One region of the Erwinia sp. AK-PDG3-5 genome, then DNA from elsewhere that is predicted to be linked to it. Evidence: predicted binding sites of a transcription regulator. Region 1 holds the regulator's gene; each other region holds the start of a gene.
What was found. The regulator PurR, encoded in region 1, represses purine synthesis genes. The targets are predictions, from matches to a motif close to CANGCAAACGTTTGCNTG.
Positions count from the first base shown of each region.

Region 2: a site for PurR is predicted at 4,909-4,926, ahead of AC1UKS_RS00125 (NCS2 family permease). Genes of this name have one in related genera too.
Region 3: a site for PurR is predicted at 1,969-1,986, ahead of gcvT (glycine cleavage system aminomethyltransferase GcvT). Genes of this name have one in related genera too.

Region 1 is NZ_CM165967.1:2,688,205-2,695,943, forward strand. It holds gene AC1UKS_RS12335 (TetR/AcrR family transcriptional regulator) at 1-14, shown strand, start outside; gene nemA (N-ethylmaleimide reductase) at 58-1,161, shown strand; gene gloA (lactoylglutathione lyase) at 1,333-1,740, shown strand; gene rnt (ribonuclease T) at 1,846-2,493, shown strand; gene AC1UKS_RS12355 (NAD(P)-dependent oxidoreductase) at 2,542-3,387, shown strand; gene AC1UKS_RS12360 (Grx4 family monothiol glutaredoxin) at 3,441-3,779, opposite strand; gene AC1UKS_RS12365 (C40 family peptidase) at 4,152-4,991, shown strand; gene cydH (cytochrome bd-I oxidase subunit CydH) at 5,035-5,124, opposite strand; gene purR (HTH-type transcriptional repressor PurR) at 5,409-6,434, shown strand; gene punR (DNA-binding transcriptional activator PunR) at 6,483-7,394, opposite strand; gene punC (purine nucleoside transporter PunC) at 7,508-7,739, shown strand, end outside.
Region 2 is NZ_CM165967.1:21,407-29,145, forward strand. It holds gene pstC (phosphate ABC transporter permease PstC) at 1-293, shown strand, start outside; gene pstA (phosphate ABC transporter permease PstA) at 290-1,177, shown strand; gene pstB (phosphate ABC transporter ATP-binding protein PstB) at 1,222-1,992, shown strand; gene phoU (phosphate signaling complex protein PhoU) at 2,010-2,747, shown strand; gene AC1UKS_RS00115 (MFS transporter) at 2,863-4,098, shown strand; gene yieH (6-phosphogluconate phosphatase) at 4,136-4,798, opposite strand; gene AC1UKS_RS00125 (NCS2 family permease) at 5,009-6,322, shown strand; gene AC1UKS_RS00130 (4'-phosphopantetheinyl transferase family protein) at 6,394-7,134, opposite strand; gene mnmE (tRNA uridine-5-carboxymethylaminomethyl(34) synthesis GTPase MnmE) at 7,317-7,739, opposite strand, start outside.
Region 3 is NZ_CM165967.1:947,509-955,247, reverse strand. It holds gene gcvP (aminomethyl-transferring glycine dehydrogenase) at 1-330, opposite strand, end outside; gene gcvH (glycine cleavage system protein GcvH) at 402-788, opposite strand; gene gcvT (glycine cleavage system aminomethyltransferase GcvT) at 818-1,912, opposite strand; gene ubiI (FAD-dependent 2-octaprenylphenol hydroxylase) at 2,405-3,607, opposite strand; gene ubiH (2-octaprenyl-6-methoxyphenyl hydroxylase) at 3,621-4,799, opposite strand; gene pepP (Xaa-Pro aminopeptidase) at 4,799-6,112, opposite strand; gene AC1UKS_RS04375 (YecA/YgfB family protein) at 6,138-6,716, opposite strand; gene zapA (cell division protein ZapA) at 6,888-7,217, shown strand; RNA gene ssrS (6S RNA) at 7,260-7,443, shown strand; gene AC1UKS_RS04360 (5-formyltetrahydrofolate cyclo-ligase) at 7,541-7,739, shown strand, end outside.

The DNA.
Region 1 (7,739 bases):
CAGAACCACATTAAAAAAAACACCATGACTAGTCGACCGGTCTACCAGGAGTAAGTAATGGAATTGAAGAAGCTGTTTACCCCGTTAAAATTGGGTGCGATTACCGTTCCGAACCGCGTATTTATGGCGCCACTGACTCGCCTGCGTAGCATTGAACCGGGTGATGTCCCAACGCCGTTAATGGGCGAATACTATCGCCAACGCGCCAGTGCCGGACTGATCATCTCTGAAGCAACCCAAATTTCTGCCCAGGCCAAAGGCTATGCCGGTGCGCCTGGCCTGCACTCTTCCGAACAGATTGCTGCCTGGAAAGCGATTAACGCCGGTATCCATCAGGAAGGCGGCCACAGCGCAGTGCAGCTGTGGCACACCGGCCGTATTTCGCATACCAGCGTGCAGCCAGAAGGCAAAGCGCCGATCTCCTCTTCTGCTATCAATGCAGAAACCCGCACCTCGTTGCGTGATGAGCAAGGTCAGGCTATCCGTGAAGCGACGTCCACACCGCGTGCCCTTGAGCTGGATGAGATTGCGGGCGTCGTCGCTGATTTCCGCAAGGCGGTGGAGAATGCCCGTGAAGCCGATTTCGATCTGGTTGAACTGCACTCTGCGCACGGTTACTTAATCCACCAGTTCCTGTCCCCGGCCTCCAACCAGCGTAGCGATATCTATGGCGGCAGCGTTGAGAACCGCACCCGCTTTGCGCTGGAAGTGGTTGATGCCGCGATCGCAGGCTGGAGCGCGGATCGTATTGGTATCCGTATTTCTCCGCTGGGCCCATTCAACGGCCTGGACAACGGTGAAGATCAGGAAGCTGCAGCGCTGTATTACATCGCTGAACTGGCTAAACGTAACCTGGCCTATCTGCATATCTCCGAGCCAGACTGGGCCGGTGGCAAGCCTTACAGCGAAGCCTTCCGTAAAGCGATTCGCGCGGTGTATCCCGGCGTAATTGTTGGTGCAGGTGCCTACACGGCGGATAAAGCCGAAGAGCTGATCGAAAAAGGGCTGATTGATGCCGCTGCCTTTGGCCGCGTGTACATCGCTAACCCGGATCTGGTTGAACGTCTGCGTGAAAATGCCCCGCTGAACGATCCTCGCCCTGAGCTGTTCTACGGCGGCGGCGCGGAGGGTTATACCGACTACCCAACCCTCGCGGGCTGATACCCGATTGCGTGATAAACAGGCTGCGCTGAGCGCGGCCTTTTCTTTTATCACCGCAAGTTGATGAATTTCCCGGCAGACAAAGCCTTCTGATTACCCTGCGTGCAAATCGCCGCTATACTTATTTTTTCCCCGTTATCGGATGATGACGTTTTACACCAAGAGGATGTTATGCGCTTACTTCACACCATGCTTCGCGTTGGCGATCTGCAGCGTTCCGTTGATTTTTATACCAAAGTGCTGGGTATGCGCCTGCTGCGTACCAGTGAAAACACCGAATATAAATACACTCTGGCGTTTGTGGGTTACACCGATGAGAGCGAAGGCGCTGTTATTGAACTGACTTACAACTGGGGCGTAGACAGCTACAACCTGGGCGACGCTTACGGCCACGTCGCGCTGGGCGTTGATGATGTTGCAGCGACCTGCGATCGTATTCGCAATGATGGCGGTAATGTCACCCGTGAAGCTGGCCCGGTTAAAGGCGGCACCACCATCATCGCCTTTGTAGAAGATCCGGACGGCTACAAAATTGAACTGATTGAGAACAAGCACGCTGGCCACGGCCTGGGTGATTAATGTTCCGGGGTGCCATAATGGCACCCTTCTTCCCCCTTCCCCTGCTGCATCTCGTGGTGAAATTTGCCATAATGCGCGCTGCATTTTTTCGCCAATGAGATCCTGATGTCTGAATCGAACGAACTGAACGCCCTCAGCAGCCGTTTTCGCGGTTTTTATCCGGTAGTAATTGATGTGGAAACCGCCGGTTTTGATGCGAAGACCAACGCATTACTGGAAATAGCCGCCGTCACCCTGAAAATGGATGAGAATGGCTGGCTGGAGAAGGACGAAACGCTCCATTTCCACGTTGAGCCGTTTGAAGGTTCCATTCTGCAACCTGAAGCATTGGCTTTTAACGGTATCGATCCATCGAATCCGCTGCGCGGCGCGGTCAATGAATATGAAGCCCTGCATGCCATTTTCAAATTGGTGCGCAAGGGGATCAAGGATCACGGCTGCAATCGCGCCATTATGGTGGCCCACAATGCGACCTTCGACCTGAATTTTACCAATGCCGCAGCCGACCGTGCAGGATTAAAGCGCAACCCGTTCCATCCGTTCGTGACCTTCGATACGGCGGCACTGAGCGGACTGGTACTGGGGCAAACCGTGTTAGCTAAGGCCTGCGCCGCTGCGGGCATGGCCTTTGACAGCAGCCAGGCACACTCCGCGCTGTATGATACCGTGCAGACTGCCGACCTGTTCTGTGAACTGGTAAACCGCTGGAAACGCCTCGGTGGCTGGCCGCTGCCGATCGCAGAAGAAAGCTAGCCTGCTAACTTTCAGCCATACTCTGCTGACCTAATGTGGAGATGCTGAATGAAAACAATTGCTGTCGTTGCGCCCGGTGCCATGGGATCTGCCATTGCCGGGCTCCTCACCCACCATCATCTTGAAGTGCTGACCTTAATCGAAGGTCGTTCTCAGGCAACAGCTGAACGCGCTAAACAGGCTGGCATGAAACCGGTCAGTGCGGAGGCGTTGATGCGTGCTGATGTCATCCTCTCTATCGTACCTCCCGCCTCAGCCGTAACGCTGGCTGAGTTTCTGGCTCCGCTGTTGAGTGCTGCCCAGACCAAACCCCTTTATGTCGACTGCAATGCCATCGGTGAAGATACCCTGAAACGGGTTGCCGCAACGATTGCGCCTACCGGCGCGGGGTTTGTCGATGGCGCGATCATCGGTCTGCCGCCGGCGTCCCCTGGAGATGAAAGTCCGCAATTTTGGTTTGCGGGCGATCGGGCTGACTCTCTGGCGGAACTGGAGAGGTTCGGATTGCGGGTCAACATCATGCAGGCGCAGACTGGCGCGGCGTCGGCGTTAAAAATGTCCTACGCCGGGATCAATAAAGGCATCACCTTGCTGTCTGCACTGATGCTGATTAATGCCAGTCGGGTGGGCGCTGCCGGAGCACTGCTTGAGGAAATGGAGGCGAGCCAGCCTGCACTGCTGGCGCGTTTGCGCAAGGCTATTCCGGATATGTACAGCAAGGCCTGGCGCTGGGCGCCAGAAATGGAAGAGATTGCGACGTTAAATGCCCGCGAATTGCCCGGCGAGCCGCTTTTTCACGCCCTTGCCACCTTCTGCCGTCAGATGGCAGAGGATCAGCAACAAGGCGGAGATTTCACCGATCTGCTTAACGCTTTTCTGCAGCAGCAAAAATAAGCATAAAAAAAGGCAGGCGCTCATCACGCCTGCCTTTTCTGCTTCTGACGGGCTTATTCAGCGGCGTCAGAAGGGTATTTTTGCGCGGTATCTTTAATCAGCTGCTGCAGTTCGCCCTGCTGGTACATCTGAATAATAATGTCGCAACCGCCGACCAGTTCACCGTCAATCCACAGCTGTGGGAAGGTTGGCCAGTTGGCGTATTTAGGCAGCTCAGCACGAATTTCTGGGTTCAGCAGAATATCGACATAGGCAAAACGCTCGCCACAGGCTGAAAGTGCCTGAACGGCCTGGGCAGAGAAGCCACAGCTTGGCAGTTTTGGTGAGCCTTTCATGTACAGCAGAATCGGGTTTTCTGCTATCTGGCGCTCAATTTTTTCAATAGTACTCATAAATGGCTTCCTTAATCGGATACTTCATGTCTATTTATTGTAGCGACTCTGCGGGCCCGATGAAAACGACATTTTTTAACAGTTGGGTACGCCCTCAGAGCCACCAGCAGGCAGGCGATAGCGTTAAAATAACATTTTCCTATTGCTTTCGCTGAATTAATGCATGAGAAAAGCACAGGTTTTGCGCATATAAACAGCTGATTTGGCTAATTTTTACAGTTTTTACTTGCTCTGTATCATTGAAACAAAAAAGACCTTACCTTTTGTTAATGAGTTAGATTAGAATTGCAAAATGACGCTGCTGAAAGGCAGAACTCCCTGTTTCTGGCAAGCTGTGGCCTCTGGTCGTAGCACAAACTGTTAATGGTAACGATGCGTTTACTTATCACGCTCTTCATGCTGGCCTTTGCCCAGCTGTTTTTCAATATGGCGCACGCATCGCCACATGCCCCTATTAATGCAAATCATCATAAGGCAGATAGCAGCACGCCTGCCCGAGAGGATGAGCGACGTAAACGCCGACCGGTTAAAGCCAACAGCACAAAAAAAGTTAAAGAATCCACCAGCAAAAAATCTCGCTTAACCTCAGTACAGAAGTTGAAGCTTAAAAAGAAACCTTCGCTGCAAACCGCCTCTGTTGAGACTGCCCCGTTGCACTCCAGCAAATACAAAAAGAAAACCACCTTAAACGCCGGAAAAAAACGCTATGGCCGCCATCGTGGCAAGGTTGTCGATACTGCTGAAGAGCTGACGTCAGATTCTGTTTCTGCGCCATTAAAGTTAAGCAAAGCTCACCGCGCCCGTTATCAAAAAGCCCGTGAAACAGCGATGACCAAACTAATGGGCCAGTTAGGTAAACCTTACCAGTGGGGCGGAACGTCGCCTAAAACCGGCTTCGATTGCAGCGGCCTGGTGTGGTATGCCTACAAAGATTTAGTGAAGTTTAAAATCCCGCGCACGGCGAATGAGATGTATCACCTGCATGATGCGGCTTCGATAAAACGTGATGAGCTGGAGAAAGGCGATTTAGTCTTCTTCCGCATTAACGGGCGCGAGACGGCGGATCACGTTGGCGTGTATCTGGGTGGTGGGAAGTTTATTCAGTCGCCACGTACTGGCAAGGATATTCAGGTCAGCGCCCTGGCAGATGATTACTGGCAGCGCCACTATATTGGTGCCCGCCGGATGATGACGCCAAAAACCATTCGATAGCAGAAATACTCAGAGCCGATCGTCAGACCGGCCCTGTTTGCACTTAATGCATGATCGCGGTGAAGCTAAACGCCATAATCATCAACAGTGCGCAAACCGTGGTCAGTAACGAGAATTTCAGATCGGTATCCATTTTTAATCCTAAATAGCCCTACAGTTTATGATGCCATCAATTTTCCCATACTTGACGGTAAAAATCTCGTTTTCTCTGCCAAGCCTTGTTAGAATTCTTTTTTTGTTGCGCAACGGCCCGCACCTTAAGGTGTTTAGCGGTCTTTAATCAGCGCTTTTTCCTTCCTGACGACTCCGGACAGCAACTAAAAAACGACTTCAGACGTCAGGTTTTCGATCTCACCAGGCAAACGATTAACAACAGGCTTATCAAACAGTTAAGATAGGCGCAGGAGTAGTTATTTCATGGCAACAATTAAAGATGTGGCAAAGCAAGCCGGGGTGTCCACCACCACCGTCTCCCACGTCATCAACAAGACCCGTTTCGTTGCAGAAGAAACGCGGGAAGCCGTGTGGGCCGCTATTAAGGCGCTCCACTATTCACCCAGCGCGGTTGCCCGTAGTCTGAAAGTGAATCACACCAAAACCATCGGGCTGCTGGCTACCTCGAGCGAGGCGCCCTATTTCGCCGAAATTATTGAAGCCATTGAAAACCGCTGTTTTGCCAAAGGCTACACGCTGATCCTCGGTAACGCCCACAATGATCTTGCCAAGCAACAGGCCTATCTGTCGATGATGGCGCAGAAACGCGTCGATGGCCTGCTGGTGATGTGTTCCGAATACCCGGACGAGCTGATCACCATGCTGGAAGATAACCGCAATATTCCGATGGTGGTGATGGACTGGGGTAAATCGCGCGGTGACTTTACCGATACGGTAGAAGACAACGCCTTTGAAGGCGGTTATCTGGCTGGGCGTTATCTGATCGACCGTGGGCATCGAGATATTGGTGTCATCCCGGGTCAGATGGAGCGCAACACCGGCGGTGGCCGTCTTGCCGGATTTATGAAAGCGTTGTCTGAAGCGGGCATTACCCTGCGTGACGAGTGGCTGGTTCAGGGCAATTTCGAACCAGAATCAGGTCATCAGGCGATGCAGCAAATCCTCTCACAGAAGCAGCGTCCAACGGCGGTGTTCTGCGGTGGCGATGTGATGGCGATGGGCGCAATTTGTGCGGCTGATGAGATGGGCCTGCGCGTTCCGCAGGATATATCGGTGATCGGGTACGATAACGTGCGCAACGCCCGTTACTTCACACCGGCGCTGACCACGGTTCACCAGCCAAAAGAACAGTTGGGCGAAACCGCCTTCGATATGCTGTTGGATCGTATCACCAGCAAGCGTGAAGAACCGCAGACGATTGAAGTACATCCTACATTGATCGAACGCCGTTCGGTTGCCGATGGTCCCTTCCTGGATTATCGCCGCTAATCCCGCTTAGTGCTGAGGGAGAATTCTCCCTCGGCACACCCTGTTGGCTCAGGACTCTTCCTTCAGCCATTCACTGTTCAGCGTGTCACTGTCACCCAGATAATCCAGCAACCAGCTCAGCGCCGGTGAAGCCTGCTGCTCAGACCAGCTCACGCAGCACGGGCTGTCCGGAAATCCGCCTTCCAGCGTCAGTTCATGCAAAGCGCCCTTTTGCAGCAGGGGTTGCGCCAAATGGCCCGGCACCATCCCCACGCACAAGCCCGCCAGCAGGCAGTCAAACGCGCTTTCCCAGTCTGGCACCACCAGCCGCCGCTGATTATCCAGTGTCCACGTGGTGCGTTTCGGCAAGGCTCTTGAGGTATCTTCCAGCACCAGTGAAGGCCATTCGCCGATCGCCTCTTCACTGGTTTCTGCGTGCTGACGTGCCAGCGGATGATTCGAGGCGACTACACAGCGCCAGTTGAGCGCGCCCATATTGCGGAAGGCGAACCGGCCTCCTACCGGGATAGCCTGTGTCGCGCCGATGGCCACATCCACCCGCCCGTCGGCCAACGCATCCCAGACGCCGTTAAATACTTCTGCTGACAGATGCAGTTCCATATCCGGGAAGTGTCGATAAAAGTCGACTACCAGCTGCCGGGTGCGCTGAGATTTAACGATGCGATCGACGGCGATATTAATTTGCCCTCGCCAGCCGTTAGCGACCTGCTGGCACTGTCGCCGGGTGGCGAGCATTTTTTTGATGACACTACGCCCTTCCTGGATGAATACCCGTCCCGCATCGGTCAGCACCACATCGCGATGGCGACGCTCAAACAACGGCACGGCAAGCCATTCCTCCAGCTGCCGCACGGTATAACTGATGGCTGAGGGTACGCGATGGAGCTCTACGGCGGCTGCGGTAAAACTGCCGCTGCGGGCAACCGCATCAACCACTTCAAGGGAATGTTCTGACCACATAATCTGCCTGCAATATTTTTGAACGCAACCTGCAAATATTACCGTTTCACAAGCTGTATGGCACGCGATTACACTCTGCGGCGTTTCGTTCATCACAAATAAAGAGAAAAAGAATGCCTTCGAAAGGATTTATTGTTTACCTGGCGCTGTTAAGCGTGGCAGGTTTCCTCGCTACCGATATGTACCTGCCTGCCTTTGGTGCCATGCAACAAGACCTGCAAACCGATGCCGGGATCATCAGTGCCAGCCTCAGCCTGTTCCTGGCGGGTTTTGCCATCGCCCAGCTGTTTTGGGGTCCATTGTCGGATCGTATTGGCCGTAAGCCTGTACTGTTGATGGGTCTGA
Region 2 (7,739 bases), 2.1 Mb from region 1:
AAAACGGCGTGATTGGCGGCGTGATGCTCGGTCTGGGACGTGCGCTGGGGGAAACCATGGCGGTGACCTTTATCATCGGTAACACCTACCAGCTCGACAGCCCGTCGCTGTTTATGCCGGGCAACAGTATTACCTCCGCGCTGGCGAACGAATTTGCTGAAGCGGAATCCGGCGTGCATACCGCCGCGCTGATGGAGCTGGGCCTGATCCTGTTTGTGATTACCTTTATCGTGCTGGCCTGCTCAAAACTGATGATTTTGCGCCTGGCCAAAAGTGAAGGAGCGCGCTCATGACCACCATGGAAATGCAGTCTCGCGCCGAACTGGACGCATCCCGCCGCAAAATGCAGGCGTGGCGTCGGATGAAAAACCGCATCGCGCTGGCGCTGTCGATGCTGACAATGGCCTTTGGCCTGTTCTGGCTGGTGTGGATCCTGTTTGCCACCGTCACCCGTGGCGTGGATGGCATGACGCTGTCGCTGTTTACTGAGAATACGCCGCCGCCAAATACCGCCGGTGGCGGCCTGGCGAACGCCATCGCCGGCAGCGGACTGTTGATCTTATGGTCAACGGTGATCGGCACGCCGCTGGGCATCATGGCCGGGGTGTACCTGGCCGAATATGGCCGCAAATCCTGGCTGGCCGAGGTGATCCGTTTTATTAACGACATCCTGCTGTCTGCTCCGTCGATTGTGGTCGGTCTGTTTGTCTACACGCTGGTTGTGGCCAGGATGCAGCACTTCTCTGGCTGGGCAGGTGTGGTTGCACTGGCACTGCTGCAGATCCCGATTGTTATCCGCACCACGGAAAACATGCTGCGACTGGTACCGGACAGCCTGCGTGAAGCGGCGTACGCGCTGGGCACGCCGAAGTGGAAGATGATCTCGGCGATCACACTGAAAGCCTCCGTCTCCGGCATTCTGACCGGCGTGCTGTTGGCGATTGCCCGTATTGCGGGCGAAACGGCACCGCTGCTGTTTACCTCACTCTCCAACCAGTTCTGGAGTACTGACATGATGCAGCCGCTGGCTAACCTGCCGGTGACCATCTTTAAATTCGCCATGAGCCCGTTTGCCGAATGGCAGAGTCTGGCCTGGGCGGGCGTGCTGCTGATTACCCTCTGCGTGCTGTTGCTGAACATCCTGGCGCGCGTCGTTTTTGCCAAGGGCAAACATTAATTACTTAAGCGCGGCTGCGGCGGCGTGAATAAGCGAGAAAGAGAATGGCTGACAACACCTCAAGTAAGATGATTCAGGTTCGTGATTTGAACTTCTACTACGGGAAATTTCATGCGCTGAAAAACATCAATCTGGATATCGCGAAAAACCAGGTCACGGCGTTTATCGGCCCGTCAGGCTGTGGCAAGTCCACCCTGCTGCGTACCTTTAACAAGATGTTCTCGCTTTACCCGGAACAGCGGGCAGAAGGCGAGATTATGCTGGATGGCGAGAACATTCTCACCGCCAGCCAGGATATCGCGCTGCTGCGTGCCCGCGTCGGAATGGTGTTCCAGAAGCCGACGCCGTTCCCGATGTCGATTTATGACAACATCGCCTTTGGCGTGCGCCTGTTTGAAAAATTGTCCCGCGCGGATATGGATGAGCGCGTACAGTGGGCGCTCACCAAGGCCGCGCTGTGGACAGAAACCAAAGACAAGCTGCACCAGAGTGGCTACAGCCTGTCGGGTGGTCAGCAACAGCGTCTGTGCATCGCGCGGGGCATTGCCATTCGCCCGGAGGTGCTGCTGCTGGATGAGCCCTGCTCGGCGCTGGATCCGATCTCGACCGGCCGCATTGAAGAGCTGATCACCGAATTAAAGCAGGATTACACCGTGGTTATCGTGACGCACAACATGCAGCAGGCTGCACGCTGTTCCGATCACACGGCCTTTATGTATCTGGGCGAACTGATTGAATTCAGCGATACTGACACGCTGTTTACCAAGCCGCATCAGAAACAAACTGAAGACTACATTACCGGCCGTTACGGTTGAGTTGACTGGAGAGTACGATGGATAACCTGAATCTGAATAAACATATCTCCGGGCAGTTTAACGCCGAGCTGGAGCATATCCGTACCCAGGTGATGACCATGGGCGGCATGGTTGAGCAGCAACTGATGGATGCCATCAAAGCGATGCACAACCAGGATGGCGAGCTGGCGAAGCAGGTGATTGATGGTGACCAGAAGGTCAACATGATGGAAGTGTCGATTGATGAAGCCTGCGTGCGCATCATCGCCAAACGTCAGCCAACCGCCAGCGATCTGCGTCTGGTGATGGCGATCATCAAAACCATCTCCGAGCTGGAACGCATTGGTGATGTGGCCGAGAAGATCAGCCGCACCGCGCTGGAGAAATTCGGTCAGCATCACAAGCCGCTGTTGGTCAGCCTGGAGTCACTGGGTCACCACACCATTCAGATGCTGCATGATGTGCTGGATGCCTTTGCGCGGATGGATCTGGGCGCGGCGATTGAGATCTACCGCGAAGACAAGAAGGTCGATCAGGAGTATGAGGGCATCGTGCGTCAGCTGATGACCTATATGATGGAAGATCCGCGCACCATTCCCAGCGTGCTGACCGCGTTATTCTGCGCCCGCGCCATTGAGCGTATCGGCGATCGTTGTCAGAATATCTGCGAAATTATCTTCTACTTCGTTAAAGGGCAGGATTTCCGCCACGTTGGTGGTGACGAGCTCGATAAGCTGTTAACCGGCGACGACGAAGGCAGTAACTCCCCAACCTGACGCTCCCCACTGGCCGGCTTCCCCCGGCCAGTTGATCCTGCCGCGACTTTTCGTCTGGAATGTGACCGCCTGCCTACTTATACTTGCCGCACTCTATTTCTGGCAGGGAACACTCATGATTTCAAAGACGCCTGTAAAGGGCGCTACTCCGGGCAAAGCCATGCTGGCGGCGATCAGCGGTTATGCAATGGACGGCTTCGATCTGCTGATTCTGGGCTTTATGCTGCCCGCCATCTCAATCTCACTGGCGCTCAGCCCTTCACAGGCAGGTTCGCTGGTGACCTGGACGCTGATTGGCGCGGTACTCGGCGGCATACTCTTCGGCCACCTGAGCGATCGCTTTGGCCGCATCCGCGTACTGACCTATACCATCCTGATGTTCTCGGTGTTCACCGGCCTGTGCGCGGTGGCACAGGGTTACTGGGATCTGCTGGCCTACCGCACCTTGGCGGGCGTCGGGCTGGGCGGGGAATTCGGCATAGGCATGGCGCTGATTGCCGAAGCCTGGCCTGCTAACAAGCGTAACCGCGCGTCGGCCTGGGTCGGTATCGGCTGGCAGCTGGGCGTGTTACTGGCGGCATTTATCACCCCGTTCCTTCTGGGCTACATTGGCTGGCGCGGCATGTTCCTGGTCGGGTTACTGCCGGCTATAGCCTCCTTTATTATCCGCCGTGGCATGGGCGAACCCGCCGGATTTACCCAACATGTGGATGTGAATCAGGGCCTTTCGTTCTCAGCAAGGCTTAAGCTGCTGGTCAAGGATCGCGCGACCGCTAAGGCCAGCCTGGGGATTTTCATCCTCTGTTCGGTGCAGAATTTTGGCTATTACGGCCTGATGATCTGGATGCCAAGCTACCTTTCCAGCAATTTCGGCTTTTCGCTGACCAAGTCAGGGCTGTGGACGGCGGTGACGGTGATCGGCATGACCTTCGGTATCTGGCTGTTTGGCGTGCTGGCGGACCGCTTCGCGCGCTGGAAGATTTTCCTGCTTTACCAGTTTGGTGCGGTGATTATGGTGATCGTGTATGCGCAGCTGCGCGACCCGACCGTGATGCTGTTTACCGGAGCGGTGATGGGGATGTTTGTGAATGGGATGATTGGCGGTTACGGTGCTCTGATTTCGGACACCTACCCGGCGAAGGTGCGGGCAACGGCGCAAAACGTGTTGTTCAACCTCGGCCGTGGCGTGGGCGGCTTTGGCCCACTGGTGATTGGTCTGCTGGTGATCCACCTGTCGTTTACCGCGGCCATTACCCTGCTGGCGCTGATTTACCTGCTGGATATCTTCGCCACCCTGTTCCTGCTGCCTAAAAAGCAGGGCACGGAGGATTCGCTGGGCGCGATTGGCTAATCTGCTCAGGGGCGAAGAGGTTCGCCCCTGACGCCGCTTAACGGGTGATGTTCCAGCCTTTTGCCCGCCACAGTGCTGGCAGTTCGGCCATCTCGGTGAAAGGGGTGACCAAAGGGTGATCCAGCGGCTTATTATGCGCATCCGCGCAGAAGTAAAACACCGGAATGCCTGCCGCAATACCGGCTTTTGCCCCCGCTTCAGAGTCATCAATTAAAATGCACTGCCCGATGGGAACGTTCATCTCGCGGGCGGCGTGGTACATCAAATCCGGATCGGGTTTCCAGCTGCCAATGTCATAGCCGCTGTAAAGGCGGTCGGTAAACCACGGTAGCATCTCCGTCAGCCCCAGCGAGTGCTGCATTTTTGGCACCGTTCCGTTGGATACTACGCACATCGGCACGGTAATCTGCTCAAGCAGCGCTTTTGCGCCGGCGATCGGCTTTAATTCCAGATCGAACAGCCGCGCCACTTCTTTGCGGTATGCCGGTTCGAACTCCTCTTTGCTGACGCTCAGATGATGCTCGGCGCACACCTCGGCAATAATGTCGTACAGCTTGACGCCTTTGTACTTTTCAAACATCTCCTGCAGTGAAAGGTCGCCGCCAAACTGCGCGAAGGTATTCACGTAGGCCTGGGTACAAAGCAGTTCACTGTCCACCAGCGTTCCGTCGCAATCAAAAAATACACAGCCAACAGTCATCGGTGTCTCCCTGAGTTTTTTTACGGTCTCTCCACTTTGACTTACCTGCGGCTGAATTGCGACTGAGAAATGTCAATTCCAGTTAGTGGTTGTGAACGTCTGTAAAACGCGGCGCAACCGGTTGCGAAAAAACCTGTCGGTTAGCTCCCAAAATCAGAATTTTAGGTTAGGATAGCCGTCGACAACTTTTCTCCGTTTTGGAATCACATAATGACTAATCCAGGCCTACTACAGCGGATCTTTAAACTGCAGGAACACGGCACCACCGTACGTACTGAAGTGATTGCAGGTATCACCACTTTCCTGACGATGGTGTATATCGTTTTTGTGAACCCACAGATCCTCGGTGTGGCGGGCATGAACACCCAGGCGGTGTTTGTCACCACCTGTCTGATTGCCGCGTTCGGCAGCATCCTGATGGGCCTGGTCGCTAACCTGCCCGTGGCACTTGCGCCGGCAATGGGCCTTAACGCCTTCTTTGCTTTCGTGGTGGTGGGTGCGATGGGTATCTCCTGGCAGGTGGGTATGGGTGCCATCTTCTGGGGCGCGGTTGGCCTGCTGCTGCTGACCATTTTCCGCGTGCGCTACTGGATGATTGCCAATATTCCTGCCAGCCTGCGCGTGGGTATCACCGCCGGTATCGGTCTGTTTATTGCGATGATCGGCCTGAAAAATGCCGGCATTATCGTTTCTAACAAAGATACGCTGGTGGCGGTCGGCAATCTGACCTCACACAGCGTGCTGCTGGGGGCGCTGGGATTCTTTATTATTGCCATCCTGGCTTCCCGCAATATTCATATCGCGGTGCTGGTGTCGATTGTGGTGACCACGCTGATTGGTCTGGCGATTGGTGATGTGAAATACGGCGGCGTGTTCTCCGCCCCAACCGGCATTACCTCGATTGTGGGGCAGGTTGACCTGGCCGGATCGCTGAACATTGGCATGGCCGGCATCATCTTCTCCTTTATGCTGGTTAACCTGTTCGACTCCTCCGGTACGCTGATTGGCGTCACCGACAAAGCGGGTCTGACCGATGAGAAAGGCACCTTCCCACGCATGAAGCAGGCGCTGTTTGTTGACAGCATCAGCTCGGTGGCCGGTTCTTATATCGGCACCTCTTCCGTGACGGCTTATATCGAAAGCTCTTCCGGTGTTTCCATCGGGGGCCGTACCGGATTGATGGCGGTGGTGACCGGTATCCTGTTCCTGCTGGTGATGTTCCTGTCACCGCTGGCGGGCATGGTTCCAGCCTATGCGGCGGCGGGTGCGCTGATTTATGTTGGCGTGCTGATGAGCTCAAGCCTGGCGCGCGTGAAGTGGAATGATCTGACTGAAGCCGTTCCGGCCTTCGTCACGGCGGTGATGATGCCATTTAGCTTCTCCATTACCGAAGGGATTGCGTTAGGCTTTATCTCTTACTGCGTGATGAAGTTTGGCACCGGTCGCTGGCGTGAAATCAGCCCATGCGTGGTAGTTGTCGCGCTGCTGTTTGTGCTGAAAATCGTGTTTATCGACGCGCATTAATCGCGTTAAGCAGGCCAGCTCCGGCTGGCCTGTCGCTTTCTCAACGCCGGCGTTCGCTGCGCTTTCCGTACCTATCCCTGAAACACTTTCTCCGCTGGCAGACTGGTCAGACGCAGCATGCGTTGGCCCATCGCCGGTTTGTTGACCTGAATATCCTGCAGCCGCGTCCAGTTCTTCTCTTCATCAGACTCCCAAAGATGCAAACGCTCGCTGCCGGGTGACAACGCACAGGACCAGATCAATAAGGGTTCGACGTCAGAGACCGCCTGAATATCGGGATACGCCAGCGAGCGTAAACGGCCAGAGGCGGGATGCAGCCGCAATGACTCGCTGCTGCCTTCTTTCACCCCGGTGAGCTTCATCAGGCTTTTACGCAGTGCCCACAGCTGGATAGCGGCTTCGCTGGGGTCGGTCTGCGCATTAATCCAGGCGCGTTCAGCGGAAGAGAGGCCTTGCATATACTGCTCCTGCGTCTGTCGACTGTGCGCACGTACAATCTCAATGCCCAGCCCGACATGACCGCCTTCCTCGGCCAGCAGGACGCCAATAATGTTACCGGCATAGGCCAGGCTGAAGTCAGGCAGATCGGGATCGGCAAACACCGGGCGGCCACACGCGCTGAGCGTCATTTCCGGCAGCTGTGAAAGGCCATAAACGCGCAGCATCAGGTCAGCCAGCAACGCGCGGGCCGCCAGATAACGCACACGGCGCTTTTCAGCCAGCGTGCTGGAGAAATCAAGCAGGGGTTGTGAAAGTCGCTGTACCGAAGGGAGTCCCTGGGTAAGGGTCCGGCGTGCAAAATGACTGGCCATCTGTCGCTCCGTGAAAATGGTCGGAAAATCATCGGGGCTATTGTAAGAATTTTCTTAGCAAATATCACCTCACTTTACGTGTAAGTGCAGACTTTCAGATTAAGATCATGTTTTTGACGATAGCTGAGCAGCATTGGACGTTTTGCAGAGAAAAGAGGGGAAACGGGCGTTTCCCCTTTGATTTATTTACCGATGCAGAAGCTGGAGAAGATGCGGCCCAGCAAATCATCAGAGGTAAATTCGCCGGTGATTTCGCTTAACGCCTGTTGCGCCACTCTCAGCTCTTCCGCCAGCAGTTCGCCAGCACGGGCGCCCAGCAGCTGCTCTCTTCCCTGAAGTAAGTGAGTAGCCGCTAACTCAAGCGCCTGCAGGTGACGACGACGCGCCAGGAAGCCACCTTCCATATTGCCGGAGAAGCCCATGCTCTCTTTCAGATGGTTGCGCAGCACGTCAATGCCGTCGCCGGTGCGGGCCGACAGGCGAATAAGTGAGTGGCCATTCACTTCCGTCAGACCTTGCGCCTCGCCGGTGACGTCCGCTTTGTTACGCACCACGGTGATCGGCAGAGTCGCGGGTAAACGGGCAATAAAGTCTGGCCAGATTTC
Region 3 (7,739 bases), 1.7 Mb from region 1:
GGTGTACCAGCCTGGGTTTTCCAGCATGTTGCGCAAGATAACCGGCGGGGTCAGCACCGGGGTATAGCCCATGCCGATATAGGATTTGTAACGCAGATTCTGACTGGCGATCGCCTTCAGCTCCGCAAGAGCCTGATGTTCAGTCAGGGCATCCCCCACCGCAGGCGGGCTCGGCAACTGAATATCTGCCGGCACGATCGACGCGATCAGGTCATGGAGTGAGCTGGCACCGGTGGCATTGAGCATCGCAGCTTGCTGCTCCTGCGAAGGACCAATATGGCGCTCGATAAACGCGCCGGTGTGTTCAAGCTGGCTGAGAGTCTGAGTCATTAGCGGTAAATCCTGAATCGGGCATGGTAAGCAGAAGCGGGACGAGTGGGCTCGTCCCGCAGGGCAATGATTTATTCGTCGATGCTGCCTTTGTAAGCATCGGCATCCAGCAGCGAATCCAGTTCAGATTCATTGCTGGCTTTGATTTTGAACAGCCAGCCTTCGGCGTACGGGGCGCTGTTAACCAGCTCCGGTTCGCCGTCCAGCGCGCTATTCACCTCGATAATTTCGCCGCTGATGGGCGCGTAAATATCCGACGCCGCTTTCACTGACTCGGCCACGGCGCAGTCGTCGCCCTGGCTGTAGGTGTTACCCACATCCGGCAGGTCAACAAACACCATATCGCCCAGCAGCTCCTGCGCGTGCTCGGTGATGCCTACGGTGTAAGTTCCGTCGGCTTCTTTGCGCACCCATTCGTGGCTGTCACGGTATTTCAGTTCATTTGGCACATTGCTCATCGCCAGGCTCTCCTGAGAGGTTATTGTTATCAGACGACCGGTTTACCGGCGCGTACAAAAATCGGTTTAGTGACCTTAACCGGCATTTCCCGGTTACGGATCTGCACGATAGCCTGCTCGCCAATGCCAGCCGGTACGCGTGCCAGGGCAATACTGCACCCTAAAGTCGGGGAGAAAGATCCGCTGGTGATCACACCTTCACGCAGATTGCCTTCGCCGTCGGTAAAGCGGACCGGCAGTTCATTACGCAGCACGCCTTTTTCAGTCATGATCAGGCCGACCAGCTGCTCGGTGCCTTTTTCACGCTGGGATTCCAGCGCTTCACGACCAATAAAATTGCGATCTTCCGGCAGCCACGCCACGGTCCAACCCATATTGGCGGCCAGCGGAGAGACGCCCTCGTCCATCTCCTGACCATACAAATTCATACCGGCTTCCAGACGCAGCGTATCGCGTGCGCCCAGGCCCGCAGGCTTCACGCCTGACGCCAGCAGCTTCTGCCAGAAATCCGCCGCCTGCTCATTGGGCAGTGCAATCTCGTAGCCTGCTTCGCCGGTGTAACCGGTGGTGGCGATAAACAGCTCACCGACCTGCACGCCAAAAAACGGCTTCATGCTGGCTACGGCCTGGCGCTGCGCTTCGTCAAACAGCGTCTGCGCCTTTTCCTGCGCCTGCGGACCCTGCACGGCAATCAGCGACAGGTCGTCACGCAGCGTCAGCTCAACGCCGAACGGTGTCGCGTGCTCGCCAATCCACGCCAGGTCTTTCTCACGGGTGGCAGAGTTAACCACCAGACGGAAGAAGTCCTCGGTCATAAAGTAAACAATCAGATCGTCAATTACGCCAGCCGATGCGTTAAGCATGCCGGTATAAAGGGCTTTGCCCGGCACCGTGAGTTTGGCAACGTCGTTGGCAAGCAGATAGCGCAGGAATTCCCGGGTGCGCGCACCTTTGAGATCGACAATGGTCATGTGAGAGACGTCAAACATGCCGGCATCAGTCCGGACCGCGTGGTGCTCATCCATCTGGGAGCCATAATGCAGCGGCATCATCCAGCCATGGAAATCCACCATGCGCGCACCGCAAGCCTGATGCTGTTCGAATAAGGGGGTCTGCTGAGTCATATCATTCCTGTGCTTTACAAGTTGTCATGCGCCTGGTCACAGCCTGTGGCGACCGGAACGCAAACGATACCCTGGTTCTGAACTTACCACCGAATGCTGCCATTAACCATAAGTTAAACGGGGGTGAATCTTTTCAGTGCAGGGCGGAACGGCAACAGAGTTTCCAGCATTTTTCACCAGATTTCCGCGGCAAACCGCACATAAACGGCAATCAACCGCTAAAAATTCAGTTTAAAAGTAAGGGTTTCAGGCGAAACAGATAAAAAATAACTTCAGGTTAGCAATTTATGCATTATTAAAAGTAATGCGAAGTGGGCAGTAAAATTAGAATTTTTCAAACGATGGGCCAAAATGGGGCAGCCGTTGCACTCACCTGAAAAAGCGTTTCTGTGGGCAAATAAGTTGGTGTAAAGATTAGCAGCAACAGGGGAAAAGCAGAGGAGGGAAAACGTTCAGGGCAAGGTGAACTTCGCCCTGAACGGCATCGCAAGGTTACCGCAACCAATCGGGAAGATCGTTCAGCCCCATCGCCTGCTTCAGCAGACGTGGCTTCACGCCAGGCAAATTATCGGCCAGGCTCAGACCAATATCACGCAGCAGCTTTTTCGCCGGGTTATTGCCGTTAAACAGCTCACGGAAGCCCTGCATTCCGGCCAGCATCATCGCCGCACTGTGCTTGCGGCTGCGCTCGTAGCGACGCAGATACAGGTGCTGTCCGATATCTTTGCCCTGCTGGTGCAGGCGCTTCACTTCACCAATCAGTTCGGCGGCATCCATAAAACCGAGATTAACGCCCTGACCTGCCAGCGGATGAATGGTATGCGCGGCGTCGCCGACCAATGCCAGACGGTGCGCGGCAAAGTTGCGGGCATAACGTCCCATCAGCGGGAAGCTTTTACGCTCACTTTCCACCTTACACAGCCCCAGTCGCAGATCGAAGGCCACCGATAGCTGCTGATTGAAGAGATCTTCCGGCATCGACTGCAAACGTGTCGCTTCCTGCGGCGAAACCGACCAGACAATCGAGCACAGATGCGGATCGCTCAGCGGCAGGAACGCCAGAATGCCGTCGCCGTGGAATACCTGACGGGCTACCGCGTCGTGCGGCTGCCCGGTGCGGATATTGGCCACCAGCGCATGATGGTCGTAATCCCAGAACGCCAGCGGAATATCCGCTTTGTTGCGCAGCCAGGAGTTAGCACCATCGGCCGCCACCAGCAGACGGGCACTCATCATGCTGCCATCTTTCAGGGTGACAAAGGCTTCGTTGTCGCCAAAGGCCACCTGCTGGAGCTCTGCCGGTGCAATCAGCGTGATGTCGCTCAGCTCGCTGGCTTTCTTCCACAGCGCCTGATGAATAATCGGATTCTCGATAATGTGGCCGAGGTGCGCCAGCCCTTGCTGACCATCGTCAAAAGCGATGTGACCAAAACTGTCGCGGTCCCAGACTTCCATACCGTGATAGGCGCTGGCGCGTGCCGCCAGAATCGAGGTCCAGACATCAAGATGCTGCAGCAGACGTTCGCTGGCGGCGTTGATGGCGGACACCCGCAGCGCAGGCTGATCAGCCACAGACGGTTCTGCGGCAGGTTCACGCTCCAGTACCGCGATTTTCATCCCGCTGCCCTGCAGGCCACAGGCGACCGCCAGTCCAACCATACCGCCGCCTGCGACGATAACATCATAGGTTTGCATTACTGCTTTCTCCTTAGCGCTCAACCCAGCCTAACGTGCGCTCGGCGAGCAAATTACGCACCAGCGGCAGCGAGTCCATCGCCATCAGGCCAAGACTCCTTCCTGCCACCAGCGGTGTGTAGCGGTTAGCAAACAACCTGACCAGCGTGTCGGTAATGCCGATGGTGGCCGCGGCATCCGGCTGTCGGCGCTGCTGATAGCGCTGCAGCGTGGCATAACTTCCCACATCTTCGCCAGCGCGCCAGCTTGCCGCGACCGTTTCGGCAAGCGACATCACGTCACGCAGCCCTAAATTAAATCCCTGACCGGCGATCGGATGCAGCGTTTGCGCGGCATTGCCGACCAGCGCCAGCCGGTGTGAAACGTGCTGAGAGGCAGCCTGCAGCTGCAGCGGATAGCTGTGGCGCTGCCCGACCTGGGTGATGCGTCCTAAGCGCCAGCCAAACGCCTGCTGAAGCTGGTGAATAAACTGCCGATCGCTCCAGCCATCGATACGGGCTTTATCGTCCAGCGGATGGCACCACACCAGCGAACTTCTGCCTGCAGACATCGGCAATAACGCCAACGGGCCATGCTCGGTAAAACGCTCATAGGCCCGGCCCAGATGGGGTTGTTGAGTCGCCACGTTGGCGATCACCGCCACCTGTTGATAATCCTGCGACTGCCACTGCACGCCGCAGGACGCCGCCACCGAGGAGCGCGAGCCGTCGGCCGCCACCAGCAGCTGAGCCGGCAAGGTTTCGCCATTGCTGAGCGTCACCTGCACGTCTTGCTGATTGCGCACCAGCTCCGTAACTTTAGCCGGGCAACATACGCGCACGCCGGGCGCCTTCTTCAGCAGCGTAAACAGCCGCTGGCCGATATCGTGCAGCTCAACCACCTGACCCAACGCAGAAATGCCATGGTCGGCAGCATCCAGCGAGACAAAACTGGCATGGCCGCGATCGCTGACGTGAACATGGGTGATGGCGGTGGCGCAATCCTTCAAGTACGGCCAAAGATTAATGGCCGCCAGCTGCTGACAGGTTCCCGCCGCCAGCGCAATCGCCCGGCCATCAAAGCCAGGATGGGATCGGCTGGCGGGTTCGGTGGCTTCCACCAGCGTGACCGGCACCTGTCCCTGCGTCAGATGAGAAATGGCCAGCGCCAGCGTGGCTCCCGCCATTCCTCCGCCTGCAATTACGATGCTCATCAGGCTTTCGCTGCCGCCATCAACGCTTCGATCTCATCCGGCTCTTTCACCACTGTCGCCGTCAGGTTTTCGTTACCTTCAGCGGTGATAATGATGTCGTCCTCGATGCGAATGCCAATGCCGCGATATTCGGCAGGTACATCCGCATCCGGCGCGATATACAGACCCGGCTCGATGGTGATCACCATGCCTGGCTCAAGCGTGCGGTCGCGATCGTTGCCGTACACGCCGACGTCATGCACGTCCAGCCCCAGCCAGTGGCTCAGTCCGTGCATAAAGAACTGGCGATGGGCCTGCTCTTCGATCAGCGTATCGATATCGCCTTTCATCACGCCCAGCTTCACCAGCCCGGTCACCATGATGCGCACCACGACCGCATTCACTTCACGGATGCTGGTGCCGGGGCGGAACAGTTCCAGCGAGGTGTTTAATGATTCCAGCACGATGTCGTAAATCGCGCGCTGAGGTGCGGTGAACTTGCCGTTGACCGGGAAGGTACGCGTGATATCGCCGGCATAGCCTTTCAGTTCACACCCGGCATCGATCAGCACCAGATCGCCATCGCGCATCTGGCACTCATTTTCGGTGTAGTGCAGGATGCAGCCGTTTTCACCGGCGCCAACAATGGTGCTGTAGGACGGGAAGCGTGCGCCATGCTGATTGAATTCGTGCTGGATCTCACCTTCAAGCTGGTATTCATACATGCCAGGGCGACATGTCTGCATGGCGCGCGTATGTGCCAGCGCGCTGATGCGGCCCGCTTCGCGCAATACAGCCTGCTCTTCCGCAGATTTAAACAGGCGCATTTCATGCACCACAGGACGCCAGTCGGTGATGGTAGCAGGCGCCGTCAGGTTCTGGCGCGAGCCGCGACGCAGCTTGTCCAGCGCCGCAAATACCAGCGAATCGGCCTCAGGGTAAAGTCCCTGCGCGTAATATACCACGTCCAGCCCGTTCAGCAGCAGCGGCAACTGCTCGCCGATATGGTCGTAAGGCAGCGCGCGATCGACAGAGAGCTTCTCGGGTGCGGCATCCTGGCCCAGACGGCGGCCAAACCAGATTTCTGCGGTCAGGTCACGCACGCGATTAAACAGCACGCTGTGATTGTGGCTCTCGTCGCTTTTGATGAGCACCAGCACGGCTTCGGGTTCGTTAAAGCCGGTGAAGTACCAGAAATCGCTGTTCTGGCGATAAGGATATTCACTGTCGTTGCTGCGCGTGGCTTCCGGCGCAGCGAAAATCACCGCGGCGCTGGCCGGCGCCATTTTGCTGAGCAATGCAGCGCGTCGACGTAAAAATTCTTGCTGGGTCATCAACTTCTCCTGAGTGTGCGCCCGCTTAGTGCAGGGTCGGTTTTTGTACTTCCACAGCGGTTGGCAGCACATGGGTGAAGGTATCGTGGCAGAGTAACGCCGCAACGCGAACGTACTCGATCACCTCTTCCAGTGACTGCTCAAGCTCTTCCTGATCTTCGTCTTCATCATAGCCAAGCTGAGCGATGGTGCGCAGATCGTCGATCGCTTCGCCGGTCTCGCCTTTCACCTTGTCCAGTTTAGGCTGGGAAACGCCCAAACCCAGCAAGAAGTGGTTCACCCAACCCGCCAGCGCATCGGCGCGATCGAACACGGTGATGTCATCATCTTCTGGCAGATAAAGCTGGAACAGGAAACCCTCTTCCGCCAGCGTATTCCCGATGGCTTCATGCAGCTGTTGCAGCGGCAAAGCCAGCGACTGGGAAAACGCCATGCCTTCGTTGGTCAGCTCATGAACCAGGGTTTGCCAGCTGCTGTCCTGCGTGCCGCCACAGATCATCCCGCTGAGTAAACCGTGCATTTCGGCAGGTGTCATCCCTACGCCCTGCTGCGTCAGTGCTGAAGCCAGCGCATCATAGCCCGGCATTGTGTTTGATAGTGACATACGTTTTGGTCATCGTTGGCTGGATAAGTTCGTGTTATGCTACCACCAGGTGCCTCAACGATTCCAGAAAAGGGGTTGTTTCTTCTATAAGGCGTAGTTATAGTTGCGCCCCTCCCAACCCATTGAGCGGTAAGGGAGATTGGCGGCGAAGTAATCAGTCAGGATGGTGGCATGTCTGCTCAACCCGTAGATATTCAAATTTTTGGTCGTTCGTTAAGAGTAAATTGTCCGCCTGAACAGCAAGATGCGCTGAATATGGCTGCCGAAGACCTTAATCAACGGTTGCAAGATTTAAAAGTTCGCACTAGAGTCACTAACACAGAGCAGCTGGTATTTATCGCTGCGCTCAATATTTGCCATGAGCTGGCTGCGGAGAAATTGAAAACCCGCGACTATGCCAGTAACATGGAGCAGCGCATCCGGATGCTGCAACAGACCATTGAACAGGCGTTGCTTGAACAGGGTCGCATTACGGACCGGACCGGCAGTAAGTTCGAATAACACCTCATCGTTATCTGTGTTAGAGTGACGGTGAAGTACAAAATTTCTCTGAGATGTTTGCAAGCGGGCCAGTCCCCTGAGCCGATATTTAATACCATCAGAGTCTGACGCTCTGTAACCTGTGTGCAAGCTCGGTTCGTCCGAGAAGCCTGATGGTTACGACGGCAGTCTCACCTTGAACCAAGGGTTCAAGGGTTACAGCCTGCGGCGGCATCTCGGAGATTCCACTTCTTTACAGCAGTTCCTTTCTGGTACGATCCTGTCCAACACCCAGCGTGTGATTTCTGTGTTTACCCCTGTCCAGTCTTACTACACGGTGAGCTATGAACCTGAATCTTCTCGATCGCCAGGATATCCGCACCCATGTTCGTCACCTCCGTCGGGCGCTGACACCCGAGCAGCAACAGCTCGCCGCCGTGCAAGCCGCCGAACGCGCGCTTAATTTTGCCCCGATACAACAAGCCAAAAAAATCGCCCTGTTTCTCTCTTTCGACGGTGAGCTGAATACCCGTCCGCTGATTG